2 regions of the Pseudomonas sp. S2_H10 genome follow, and region 2 is predicted to be linked to the other one. Evidence: predicted binding sites of a transcription regulator. Region 2 holds the regulator's gene; the other holds the start of a gene.

Region 1 (5,890 bases), 620 kb from region 2:
CGTTTGCGCCATCGATCACTTGCACGGCGAGGCGATGTTCGCCGCGATCGATGTTTACCAGCTGCAGGGTCGGCACGTTGCCGGGCTCGCCGTAGGGCTGACCATCCAGCAGCAGGCGCAACAGGTGAGGGGCTTGCAGGCGCGGCTTGATCAGTACGGTTACGGTGAACGTGCCGTTGTTGGCGCGCAGGGCTCCATTGACAGGCAGGCCGGCCAGCTCCAGCACTTCATAGGCGTTGAGGGGCTGTTCATGACGAACGGCCTCGGCAGCAGGTGCGGGTTCGCCCGAAGGCTGGCGCTCGATGCTGTTGAGGGGCGGCAAGTGGACCGGTTGGGCGCTGACACCGTCAGGCGGTTGATTGCTGTACGCGGTGGCGCCATTGGCGTCCGTGTACTTGTAGATCTGCGCTACGGCGGGCAGAGCAATCAGCAGCAGGATGAAGAGAAAACCACGACCCATGGAATCGACCGCAAGCGAAAACGTTGGCTTGCAGCATAGGCCAGGCTTGGTGGTTATCCCAAGTCGCTAAATATCCGGGCAATAAAAAAGGCCTCCCGAAGGAGGCCTCTTTTTTGTCACGCCGCGTAATGCGGCGCTACCGGATCAGCAGCTGTAGTACAGCTCGTATTCCAGTGGGTGTACGAAGGTACGTACCTTGATTTCTTCTTCGCTTTTCAGGGCGATGTAAGCGTCGATGAAGTCATCGGAGAACACGCCGCCTTTGGTCAGGAACGCACGACCTTTGTCCAGCTCTTCCAGGGCTTCTTTCAGGCTGCCGCAAACTTGTGGGATCTCTTTCGCCTCTTCAGGCGGCAGGTCGTACAGGTTTTTGTCAGCAGCGTCGCCAGGGTGGATCTTGTTCTGGATGCCGTCCAGGCCAGCCATCAACAGTGCGGCGAAGCACAGGTACGGGTTGGCAGCCGGATCCGGGAAGCGTGCTTCGATACGGCGGGCTTTCGGGCTCGACACGTAAGGAATGCGGATCGAAGCGGAACGGTTGCGAGCCGAGTAGGCCAGCATTACCGGAGCTTCGAAGCCTGGAACCAGACGCTTGTAGGAGTTGGTCGCCGGGTTGGTGAAGCCGTTCAGGGCCTTACCGTGCTTGATGATACCGCCGATGAAGTACAGGGCGGTGTCGGACAGGCCGGCATAACCTTCGCCAGCGAAGGTGTTCTTGCCATCTTTCCAGATGGACATGTGCACGTGCATGCCCGAGCCGTTGTCGCCGTACAGAGGCTTAGGCATGAAGGTAGCGGTGCGACCGTAAGCGTCGGCAACGTTGTGCACGACGTACTTCAGGGTCTGGGTTTCGTCGGCTTTCTTCACCAGGGTGTTGAACTTGACGCCGATTTCGTTCTGGCCGGCAGTCGCCACTTCGTGGTGGTGAACTTCGACGGTCAGGCCCATTTCTTCCAGTGCGTTGCACATGGAGGTACGGATTTCGTGGTCGTGGTCGAACGGTGGAACCGGGAAGTAGCCGCCTTTGACGCCTGGACGGTGGCCCTTGTTACCGCCTTCGATGTCCTGGTCGGACATCCACGAACCTTGTTCGGAGTAGATCTTGAACATGGAACCGGAAATGTCGGACTTGAACTTCACCTGGTCAAAGATGAAGAACTCTGGCTCTGGGCCGGCGTATACGGTGTCACCGATAGCGGTGGCTTTCAGGTGCTCTTCGGCGCGCTTGGCGATCGCACGTGGGTCGCGGTCGTAGCCTTGCATGCTCGAAGGTTCGATGATGTCGCAGACCAGGATCAGGGTCGGCTCTTCGGTGAACGGGTCCAGAACGGCGGTGGAGTCGTCCGGCATCAGGATCATGTCGGAGGCTTCGATGCCTTTCCAGCCAGCGATGGAGGAACCGTCGAACATTTTGCCGACTTCGAAGAAGTCGTCATCCAGCGCATCGCGAGCCGGCATGGTCACGTGGTGCTGAGTGCCTTTGGTGTCCGTGAAGCGCAGATCAATCCATTTGACGTCATGATCTTTGATGAGTTGAACCGACTTCGACATAGTGTCCTCCGGGTGGCTTCGGGCTAGTAGTGGATGCCCTTAAATGTGGGTGATGCCGGCGCGAATACTCTGCCAAGGCAACCTGCCTCACAAGGGAGCAAATTGCATGCCAGTGCCCCAGCATGGGTTTTTTGCCCCAAAAACACACTTGTGAGGGCGTTTTGCGCTTTAAAGGAGAAAATCTCGCCCTGTAATGTGGCGTTAAATCCAATAAGTGACCTGTTTTGGTGCACGCAAAACCTTCTGCACATAAACTGGTTAAACCTTGAGCAATTTCCGCTATAATCCGCGCCCCCCTTTTTCGGCAGGCCTCGCGCGCGCTGTTTCCATGAAATTAATCGTAAAAGTCTTCCCCGAGATCACCATCAAGAGCCGCCCGGTACGGATGCGTTTCATCCGCCAATTGGCCAAGAACATCCGTGCCGTGCTCCGCGATCTGGATCCGGCTGTGGTGGTGAACGGCGTGTGGGACAACCTCGAGCTGGAAACCCGCGTCAGCGATCCCAAGGCCTTGAAGGAGATGGGCGAGCGCCTGAGCTGCATGCCGGGTGTCGCGCATTTCCTGCAGATCGACGAATACCCGCTGGGCGATTTCGACGACATCGTTGCAAAGTGCAAACAGCACTACGGTGATGCACTGGCCGGCAAGATCTTCTCGGTGCGTTGCAAACGCGCCGGCAAGCACCCGTTCAGCTCCATCGATATCGAAAAATATGTCGGCAGCCAGTTGCGCCGTCAGTGCGGTGCCGCCGGGATCGACCTGAAAAAGCCGGAAATCGAAGTCCGGATCGAAGTTCGCGACCAACGGTTGTTCGTGATCCACAGCCAGCACAACGGCATCGGCGGATATCCGCTGGGCGCACTGGAGCAAACGCTGGTGCTGATGTCCGGTGGTTTCGACTCCACCGTGGCGGCCTACCAGATCATGCGCCGCGGCCTGATGGCGCATTTCTGCTTCTTTAACCTCGGCGGACGTGCCCACGAACTGGGCGTCATGGAAGTCGCGCATTTCATCTGGAAGAAGTACGGCAGCTCCCAACGCGTGCTATTTGTCAGTGTGCCGTTCGAGGAAGTGCTGGGAGAAATTCTCGGCAAAGTCGATAACAGTCATATGGGCGTAGTATTGAAGCGTATGATGTTGCGCGCTTCGTCTCAAATTGCCGATCGACTGCACATCGACGCACTGGTCACCGGTGAGGCGATCTCCCAGGTGTCGAGCCAGACGCTGCCGAACCTGTCGGTGATCGACTGCGTGACCGATAAACTGGTCCTGCGCCCACTGATCGTCGCGCACAAGCAGGACATCATCGACACGGCCAACGAGATCGGCACCGCCGATTTCGCCCGGCACATGCCGGAATACTGCGGCGTCATCTCGGTCAATCCGAAGACCGCGGCCAAGCGCCATCGTGTCGAGCACGAAGAGAAAGAATTCGATATGGCGGTACTCGAGCGTGCGCTCGAAAACGCCAAACTGGTACCGATCGATCGCGTGATCGACGAATTGGGCCAGGACTTGCAGATTGAAGAAGTCAGCGAAGCGCTGGCCGGTCAGATCGTCATCGACATCCGTCATCCGGATGCCGCTGAAGACGACCCGCTGGAGCTGGCTGGCATCGAGGTACAAACGATGCCGTTTTATGCAGTGAACGCTCGTTTCAAGGAACTGGACCCTACTCGCCAGTACCTGCTGTATTGCGACAAAGGCGTGATGAGTCGCCTGCATGCCCACCATTTGCTCAGTGAGGGGCATGCCAATGTGCGCGTTTATCGACCGAGCTAAGTGCCCGGGGCTGTTTGCCTGTGGCCTGCGTCACCGGCCCCCCGATGCCGCCGTCAAGCTGTAACGGCTTTCACGGACGCTACTGTTAATCGCTGCCAAGACTTGTCAGCACACCGAATCCTCTGATCGAGATACACAAGTGATCGAAAATCTACGCAACATCGCCATCATTGCTCACGTTGACCATGGTAAGACCACCCTGGTAGACAAACTCCTGCGTCAATCCGGCACCCTGGAGCGCAACGAGCTCAACGACGAGCGCGTGATGGACTCCAACGACCAGGAAAAAGAGCGCGGTATTACCATTCTGGCGAAAAACACCGCCATCAACTGGAACGGCTACCACATCAACATCGTGGACACCCCGGGCCACGCCGACTTCGGCGGCGAAGTTGAACGCGTAATGTCGATGGTCGACTCCGTTCTGCTGCTGGTTGACGCTCAAGACGGCCCTATGCCGCAAACCCGTTTCGTGACCAAGAAGGCTTTCGAAGCCGGCCTGCGTCCGATCGTGTGCATCAACAAGGTTGACCGTCCAGGCGCGCGTCCGGACTGGGTTCTGGACCAGATCTTCGACCTGTTCGACAACCTGGGTGCCACCGAAGAACAGCTGGACTTCAAGGTCGTCTACGCCTCGGCCCTGAACGGTATTGCCGGTCTGGACCACAACGAAATGGCTGAAGACATGACCCCGCTGTACCAGTCGATCGTCGACAACGTACCGGCGCCGGCTGTTGACCGTGACGGTCCGTTCCAGATGCAAATCTCCGCACTGGACTACAACAGCTTCCTGGGTGTTATCGGTGTTGGCCGTATTGCTCGTGGTCGCATCAAGCCGAACTCCCCGGTTGTCGCTATCGGCGCCGACGGCAAGAAGCGCAACGGTCGTATCCTGAAGCTGATGGGTCACCACGGTCTGCACCGTGTAGACGTTGAAGAAGCTGCTGCAGGCGACATCGTGTGCATCAGCGGTATGGACTCGCTGTTCATCTCCGACACCCTGTGCCACCCGGACACCGTTGAAGCGATGAAGCCGTTGACCGTCGACGAGCCAACCGTTTCCATGACCTTCCAGGTAAACGACTCGCCATTCTGCGGTAAAGAAGGCAAGTTCGTGACTTCCCGTAACATCAAGGAACGTCTGGACAAAGAGCTGCTGTACAACGTTGCACTGCGCGTTGAAGAAGGCGACTCGGCTGACAAGTTCAAGGTTTCCGGCCGTGGTGAGCTGCACCTCTCGGTACTGATCGAAACCATGCGTCGCGAAGGCTTCGAAATGGCTGTAGGCCGTCCGGAAGTGATCATCCGTCTGGTTGACGGCGTGAAGCACGAACCGTTCGAAAACGTCACCATCGACCTGCCGGAAGAATCCCAGGGCAAGGTGATGGAAGAGATGGGCCTGCGTAAGGGCGACCTGACCAACATGGTGCCGGATGGCAAGGGCCGTGTACGTCTGGAATACAACATCCCTGCTCGTGGTCTGATCGGTTTCCGTAACCAGTTCCTGACCCTGACCAACGGCGCTGGCATCCTGACCTCGATCTTCGACCGTTACGACGTGATGAAGTCGGGCGACATGTCCGGCCGTCAGAACGGCGTTCTGGTTTCGGTTGAAACCGGTAAGGCACTGACCTACTCCCTGGAAACCCTGCAGGCGCGTGGCAAGCTGTTCGTAGAGCACGGTCAGGAAATCTACAACGGTCAGATCGTTGGTCTGAACAGCCGTGACAACGACCTGGGCGTCAACCCTACCAAGGGCAAGAAGCTCGACAACATGCGTGCTTCGGGTAAAGACGAAACCATCGCTCTGGTTCCACCTGTTCGCTTCACCCTGGAACAGGCTCTGGAATTCATCCAGGACGACGAGCTGTGTGAAGTCACTCCTAAGTCCATCCGTCTTCGCAAGAAGATCCTGGACGAAAGCGAGCGTACCCGCGCTGCCAAGAAAGCCAAGGCATAAGATTTAGCCCGGCTTAACGAAAACGCCCCCGGTCGAAAGGCCGGGGGCGTTTTTGTTTGTCTGGGGTTTGTGTGGTGTTTGTGCCGGCCTCATCGCCAGCAAGCCGGCTCCTACAAGGTTATGAGGCGTACATAAA
Region 2 (5,890 bases):
CGCAAGAAGCATCGATCTTTCGCAAACTGTCGGTGGCCGACAACATCATGGCCATCCTCGAGACCCGCAAGGAACTCGACAAGGCCGGTCGGCGCAAGGAACTGGAAAGCCTGCTGCAGGAATTCCACATCAGCCACATCCGCGACAACCTCGGCATGAGCCTGTCCGGCGGCGAGCGCCGCCGCGTGGAAATCGCCCGTGCCCTGGCCACCAATCCGAAATTCATCCTCCTCGACGAACCCTTCGCCGGCGTGGACCCGATTTCGGTCGGCGACATCAAGCAGATCATTCACCACCTCAAGGCCAAAGGCATTGGCGTGCTGATCACGGACCACAACGTTCGTGAAACCCTGGATATCTGTGAAACCGCCTACATCGTCAATGACGGTCAACTGATCGCCGAAGGCGACGCAGAGACCATCCTGGCCAACGATCTGGTGAAGGAAGTGTACCTGGGTCACGAGTTCCGCCTGTAAGCGCCGAGCCGTGCCCTGGCAGCCGCCCGGGCACATGACCTGCGGATTCACCAGTGCTTCATGCAACCCGGCGTGAACAGCCCCCGACAAGGGCAATTCAGCAACATATTTTTATCGTTTTTTATTGTTACTGCGCTCTAGGCAAAACCTTCAGTTTCAGGCATATAATTTGCTTATGTTTGGCGCCCCGGCGCCCTGTAGTGGATGGCGCATGTGCGCCGGCGAATAAGGTGTTAAGCCCCTGCCATGAAACCATCGCTAGTCTTGAGAATGGGCCAGCAGCTGACGATGACACCGCAGCTGCAACAGGCCATCCGCCTGCTCCAATTGTCGACCCTGGACCTGCAACAGGAAATCCAGGAGGCCCTGGAGTCCAATCCGATGCTCGAACGCCAGGAAGAAGGCGACGACTTCGACAATTCCGACCCCTTGGCCGACAACGCCGAACAAAAACCCAACACCGATATCCAGGAACCTTCCTACCAGGAAAGCGCACCGACGGTTGACAACCTTGAAGAGGGTGACTGGAACGAGCGCATCCCCAACGAACTCCCTGTCGACACCGCATGGGAAGACGTTTACCAGACCAGCGCCAGCAGCCTGCCCAGCAACGACGATGACGAGTGGGACTTCACCACCCGCACCTCGGCCGGTGAAAGCCTGCAAAGCCACTTGCTGTGGCAACTGAACCTGGCGCCGATGTCCGATACCGATCGGCTGATCGCCGTGACCCTGATCGACTGCATCAACAATCAGGGCTACCTGGACGAAACCCTCGAGGAAATCCTCGAAGCCTTCGACCCGGAACTGGACATCGAGCTGGACGAAATCGAAGCCGTCCTGCACCGCATCCAGCAATTCGAGCCCGCCGGCATCGGCGCCCGCAACCTGGGCGAATGCCTGCTGCTGCAATTGCGCCAGCTACCCGCCAAGACCCCTTGGCTGGCCGAGGCCAAGCGCCTGGTCAGCGACTACATCGACTTGCTGGGCAGCCGCGACTACAGCCAGTTGATGCGCCGCATGAAGCTCAAGGAAGACGAGCTGCGCCAAATCATCGAACTGGTCCAGAGCCTCAATCCGCGCCCGGGCTCGCAGATCGAGTCGACCGAAGCCGAGTACGTCGTTCCCGACGTGATCGTGCGCAAGGACAACGAACGCTGGCTGGTGGAGCTCAATCAGGAGTCGGTGCCACGGCTGCGGGTCAATGCCCAGTACGCCGGTTTCGTGCGCCGCGCCGACACCAGCGCCGACAACACTTTCATGCGCAATCAGCTGCAGGAGGCTCGCTGGTTCATCAAGAGCCTGCAAAGCCGCAATGAAACCCTGATGAAGGTTGCCACCCAGATCGTCGAGCATCAGCGCGGTTTCCTCGAATATGGCGACGAAGCCATGAAGCCGCTGGTCCTGCATGACATCGCCGAAGCGGTCGGCATGCATGAGTCGACGATTTCACGGGTGACCACCCAGAAGTTCATGCACACCCCCCGGGGCATTTATGAACTGAAATACTTTTTTTCAAGTCATGTAAGCACCTCAGAGGGCGGCGAATGCTCGTCCACGGCCATCCGGGCGATCATCAAAAAACTGGTTGCCGCGGAAAATCAGAAAAAGCCGTTGAGTGACAGCAAGATCGCTGGTTTACTGGAGGCACAAGGCATTCAGGTGGCTCGCCGCACCGTCGCCAAGTACCGCGAATCCCTCGGGATCGCGCCTTCGAGCGAACGCAAGCGGTTGATGTAGGGCCACGCCACAGCGTTCCAGTGGTAGATCATCTGATCTGCCGCTTTATGCACTGGCAACGAAGGAGAAGCTGTATGCAAGTCAACATCAGTGGACACCAACTGGAAGTGACCGAACCTCTTCGCTCCTACATCGGCGAAAAACTCGAACGATTGGAGCGACATTTCGACAAGATCACTAATGTGCAGGTCACGATGACCGTCGAAAAGTTGAAGCAGAAAATCGAAGCCACGCTGCATATTCCCGGGAATGAAGTGGTCGCCAACGCGGAGCATACTGATATGTATGCGGCGATCGACGCACTCACCGACAAGCTGGATAAACAACTCAAAAAGCATAAGGAAAAGACCCAGAGCCTCCTCCAGGGCGCAACCGGTCGTTAACACTCCCTACCCATGATCCGACTTGAAAGTATCCTGACCCCCGGCCGTTCCCTGGTGAACGTGCCGGGCGGCAGTAAAAAGAAAGCCCTCGAACAAATTGCCAATCTGATCGCCCGCGAAGTGCCGGCCCTGGAGATGCAAGATGTCTTCGAGGCGCTGATCGCCCGTGAAAAACTCGGTTCCACCGGTTTTGGCAACGGCATTGCGATTCCACATTGCCGTCTCAAGGGCTGTGTGTCGCCCATCAGTGCATTGATGCACCTGGACGCCCCAATAGATTTTGACGCCATCGACGGCGCGCCGGTTGACCTGCTGTTCGTACTGCTGGTCCCGGAAGCCGCCACCGATGCGCACCTGGAGCTGCTGCGACAGATCGCCAGCATGCTCGACCGCAAGGAAGTTCGCGAAAAACTGCGTAATGCCGCAAGCAATGAAGCCCTGTATCAGGTTGTCCTGGACGAGCAAAACGGTCAGTAATCATGCGCTTGATCATCGTCAGTGGCCGTTCCGGCTCAGGTAAAAGTACCGCCCTCAACGTACTTGAGGACAACGGCTACTACTGCATCGACAATCTGCCTGCCGGCCTGCTGCCGGAACTGGCCGAACGAGCGTTGATTCACACCGAGCTGATGCAGCCGCTGGTCGCCGTCTCCATTGACGCCCGCAACCTGCCCAGCCATCTGTCACGCTTCCCCGACCTGCTCGAAGAAGTCCGCAGCCGCCACATCCAGTGCGATGTCCTGTATCTGGACGCCGACGAAGAAACCCTGCTCAAGCGCTTCTCGGAAACCCGCCGGCGCCATCCCCTGAGCAACGCCAACCGCTCGCTGGCCGAAGCCATCAATGTCGAGAGCGTGCTGCTCGGGCCGATTGCCGACCTCGCCGACCTCAAGATCAACACCACCAGCCTGAACCTGTACCAACTGCGCGACACCATCAAGCTGCGCCTGCTGAATCAACCGGAACCCGGCACTGCCTTCCTGGTGGAGTCGTTCGGATTCAAGCGTGGCATGCCGGTGGACGCCGACCTGGTGTTCGATGTGCGCTGCCTGCCCAACCCTTACTGGAAGCCGGAATTGCGCGAGCAGTCCGGGCTCGATCAGCCGGTTGCCGATTACCTGGCGGCACAGCCGGATGTCGAAGAGATGTTCCAGGACATTTCCACATACCTGCTAAAGTGGCTGCCTCGTTTTGCCGCCAGCAACCGCGCCTACGTCACCATTGCCATTGGCTGCACGGGCGGACATCACCGCTCCGTCTACCTGACTGAGCGTCTGGGGCAGGCGCTGCAAAAAACCCTGAAGAACGTCCAGGTTCGCCACCGCGACCTCAGCTAAAGGATTCACATCGCGATGCCTGCTCTGGAAATCGAAATCATCAATAAACTGGGCCTGCACGCCCGCGCTTCTGCAAAATTCGTTGGGGTGGCAGGTCAGTTCCCGTGCCAGATCCGGGCCGGTCGCACACCAGAATCAATGGTCGATGGCAAAAGCATCATGGCGATGATGATGCTGGCCGCCGGCAAAGGCACCACGATCCACTTGAGCACGGAAGGCGAGCAGGAACAGGAAGCGCTGGCTGCGCTGGTGGCGTTGATCAACAACTTCTTCGACGAAGGCGAGTAAAGGCCAGGGCTTGGTAGTAAGGGGGCAAGCCCCCTCTCCACAAATCAGGCCAAAGCCGTATCCATCACCATCATCAGGCAAAATCCCATCAGCAGTCCAAGGCTGGCAAGCTTGTCATGACCATTGCGGCGCGACTCGGGAATGACTTCGTGGGTCACCACCAGCAACATGGCCCCCGCCGCCAACGCCAACCCCAAAGGCAACAACAGCTCGGCCAGGCTCACCAGCCAGGCGCACAACAGCGCGAACACCGGTTCGACCAAGCCTGAGGCGGCACCTATCAGGAACGCCTTGACCCGAGACATCCCCGCCCCGGCCAAAACCAACGCGATGACCAACCCTTCCGGCACATCCTGCAAGGCAATGCCCATCGCCAGGCTGTCGGCATCCGGCATGCCGCCGCCGGCAGAAACACCAACCGCCATGCCTTCGGGAATGTTGTGGGCAATGATCGCAAACACAAACAGCCAGATGCGCGGAGGAATGACCGGTCGCTCCAGGGTGCCGACCAGCATTTGCGGGCTGGCACCGGAGACTTTCCGGTCCACGAGGAACAGCCCGAACGCGCCGAGCATGATGCCGAAGCTGATCAGCCCACTGGACGCCCAGGGTGACAAGCCAAGCCCTTCGGCGGCAGCGATGCCCGGAACGATCAACGAAAATGCCGTTGCCGCGAGCATCACGCCAGCGCCAAAACCAAGCAAAGTGTCGCTGAGCATCTGCGGCATCCGCCGAATCACCAACACAGGCACGGCACCCAGCGCGGTGCCCAGGGCGCAGATCGCACCGCCCTGCAATGCACGCAGCAACTTCGGTTCAAGGTCGAGCCAGGCCAATCCATGGGCAACCAAAAGGCTCATACCCGCCAGCAGTAACAACGATCCGAACGCGTAACGAAACATCCGTCCACTTCCGATCGCCAGTGTTTCAGTGCCCATAGTCCAGCCTTGGATTGTTTTTGTAGAAGACCTAAGCCAGTGCGGCTTGATAGCGCGCAGCGACTTGCGGCCAATTGATCACGTTGTAGAACGCGCCGATGTACTCAGGACGGCGGTTCTGATAGCGCAGGTAATAGGCATGCTCCCAGACGTCGAGGCCCAGGATCGGCCTATTGCCGTTCATTAGCGGGCTGTCCTGGTTACCGCTGCTTTCCACCACCAGTTTTTTTTGCGGGGTCACGCTCAGCCAGGCCCAGCCACTGCCGAAGCGGGTCAACGCAGCTTTGGTGAAGGCATCCCTGAAACTGTCGAGCCCGCCCAATTGCTCGTCGATAGCCTTGGCCAGCGCGCCTTCGGGTTTACCTCCGCCGCCGGGCGCCATGACTTCCCAGAACAACGAATGGTTGGCGTGGCCGCCGCCCTGATTGATCACCGCCACGCGCAGTTTTTCCGGCAGTTGCTGAACGGCGGACACCAGCTTCTCCACCGGCCACTCGGCATACTCGGTGCCTTCGACTGCCGCGTTGAGGTTGTTGATGTAAGTCTGGTGATGCTTGGTGTAGTGGATCTCCATGGTCTGCGCATCGATGTGCGGTTCCAGGGCGTCGTAGGCGTAGGGCAAGGCAGGCAAGGTAAAAGCCATGTTCAATGGACTCCATGATGATGAGGCGCAGGCGAAGCGACATTGATGTGCAGCAGTCGATGGGTGCGCGGATATTCGCCGTGCT

Evidence for each region. The regulator sigma-54, encoded in region 2, starts transcription at its own class of promoters, with help from an activator protein. The targets are predictions, from matches to a motif close to ANTGGCATNNANNTTGCTNT.
Region 1: a site for sigma-54 is predicted at 2,106-2,125, ahead of glnA (type I glutamate--ammonia ligase). Genes of this name have one in related genera too.

What each region holds. Positions count from the first base shown of each region.
Region 1 covers NZ_CP162754.1:4,025,389-4,031,278, forward strand. Annotated here, with positions in the region: gene AB4O16_RS18045 (DUF4124 domain-containing protein) at 1-460, opposite strand, end outside; gene glnA (type I glutamate--ammonia ligase) at 605-2,011, opposite strand; gene thiI (tRNA uracil 4-sulfurtransferase ThiI) at 2,340-3,794, shown strand; gene typA (translational GTPase TypA) at 3,934-5,754, shown strand.
Region 2 covers NZ_CP162754.1:4,649,292-4,655,181, reverse strand. Annotated here, with positions in the region: gene lptB (LPS export ABC transporter ATP-binding protein) at 1-476, shown strand, start outside; gene AB4O16_RS20775 (RNA polymerase factor sigma-54) at 723-2,216, shown strand; gene hpf (ribosome hibernation-promoting factor, HPF/YfiA family) at 2,291-2,599, shown strand; gene ptsN (PTS IIA-like nitrogen regulatory protein PtsN) at 2,612-3,076, shown strand; gene rapZ (RNase adapter RapZ) at 3,079-3,936, shown strand; gene AB4O16_RS20755 (HPr family phosphocarrier protein) at 3,952-4,224, shown strand; gene AB4O16_RS20750 (ZIP family metal transporter) at 4,269-5,162, opposite strand; gene AB4O16_RS20745 (superoxide dismutase) at 5,194-5,805, opposite strand; gene AB4O16_RS20740 (hypothetical protein) at 5,808-5,890, opposite strand, start outside.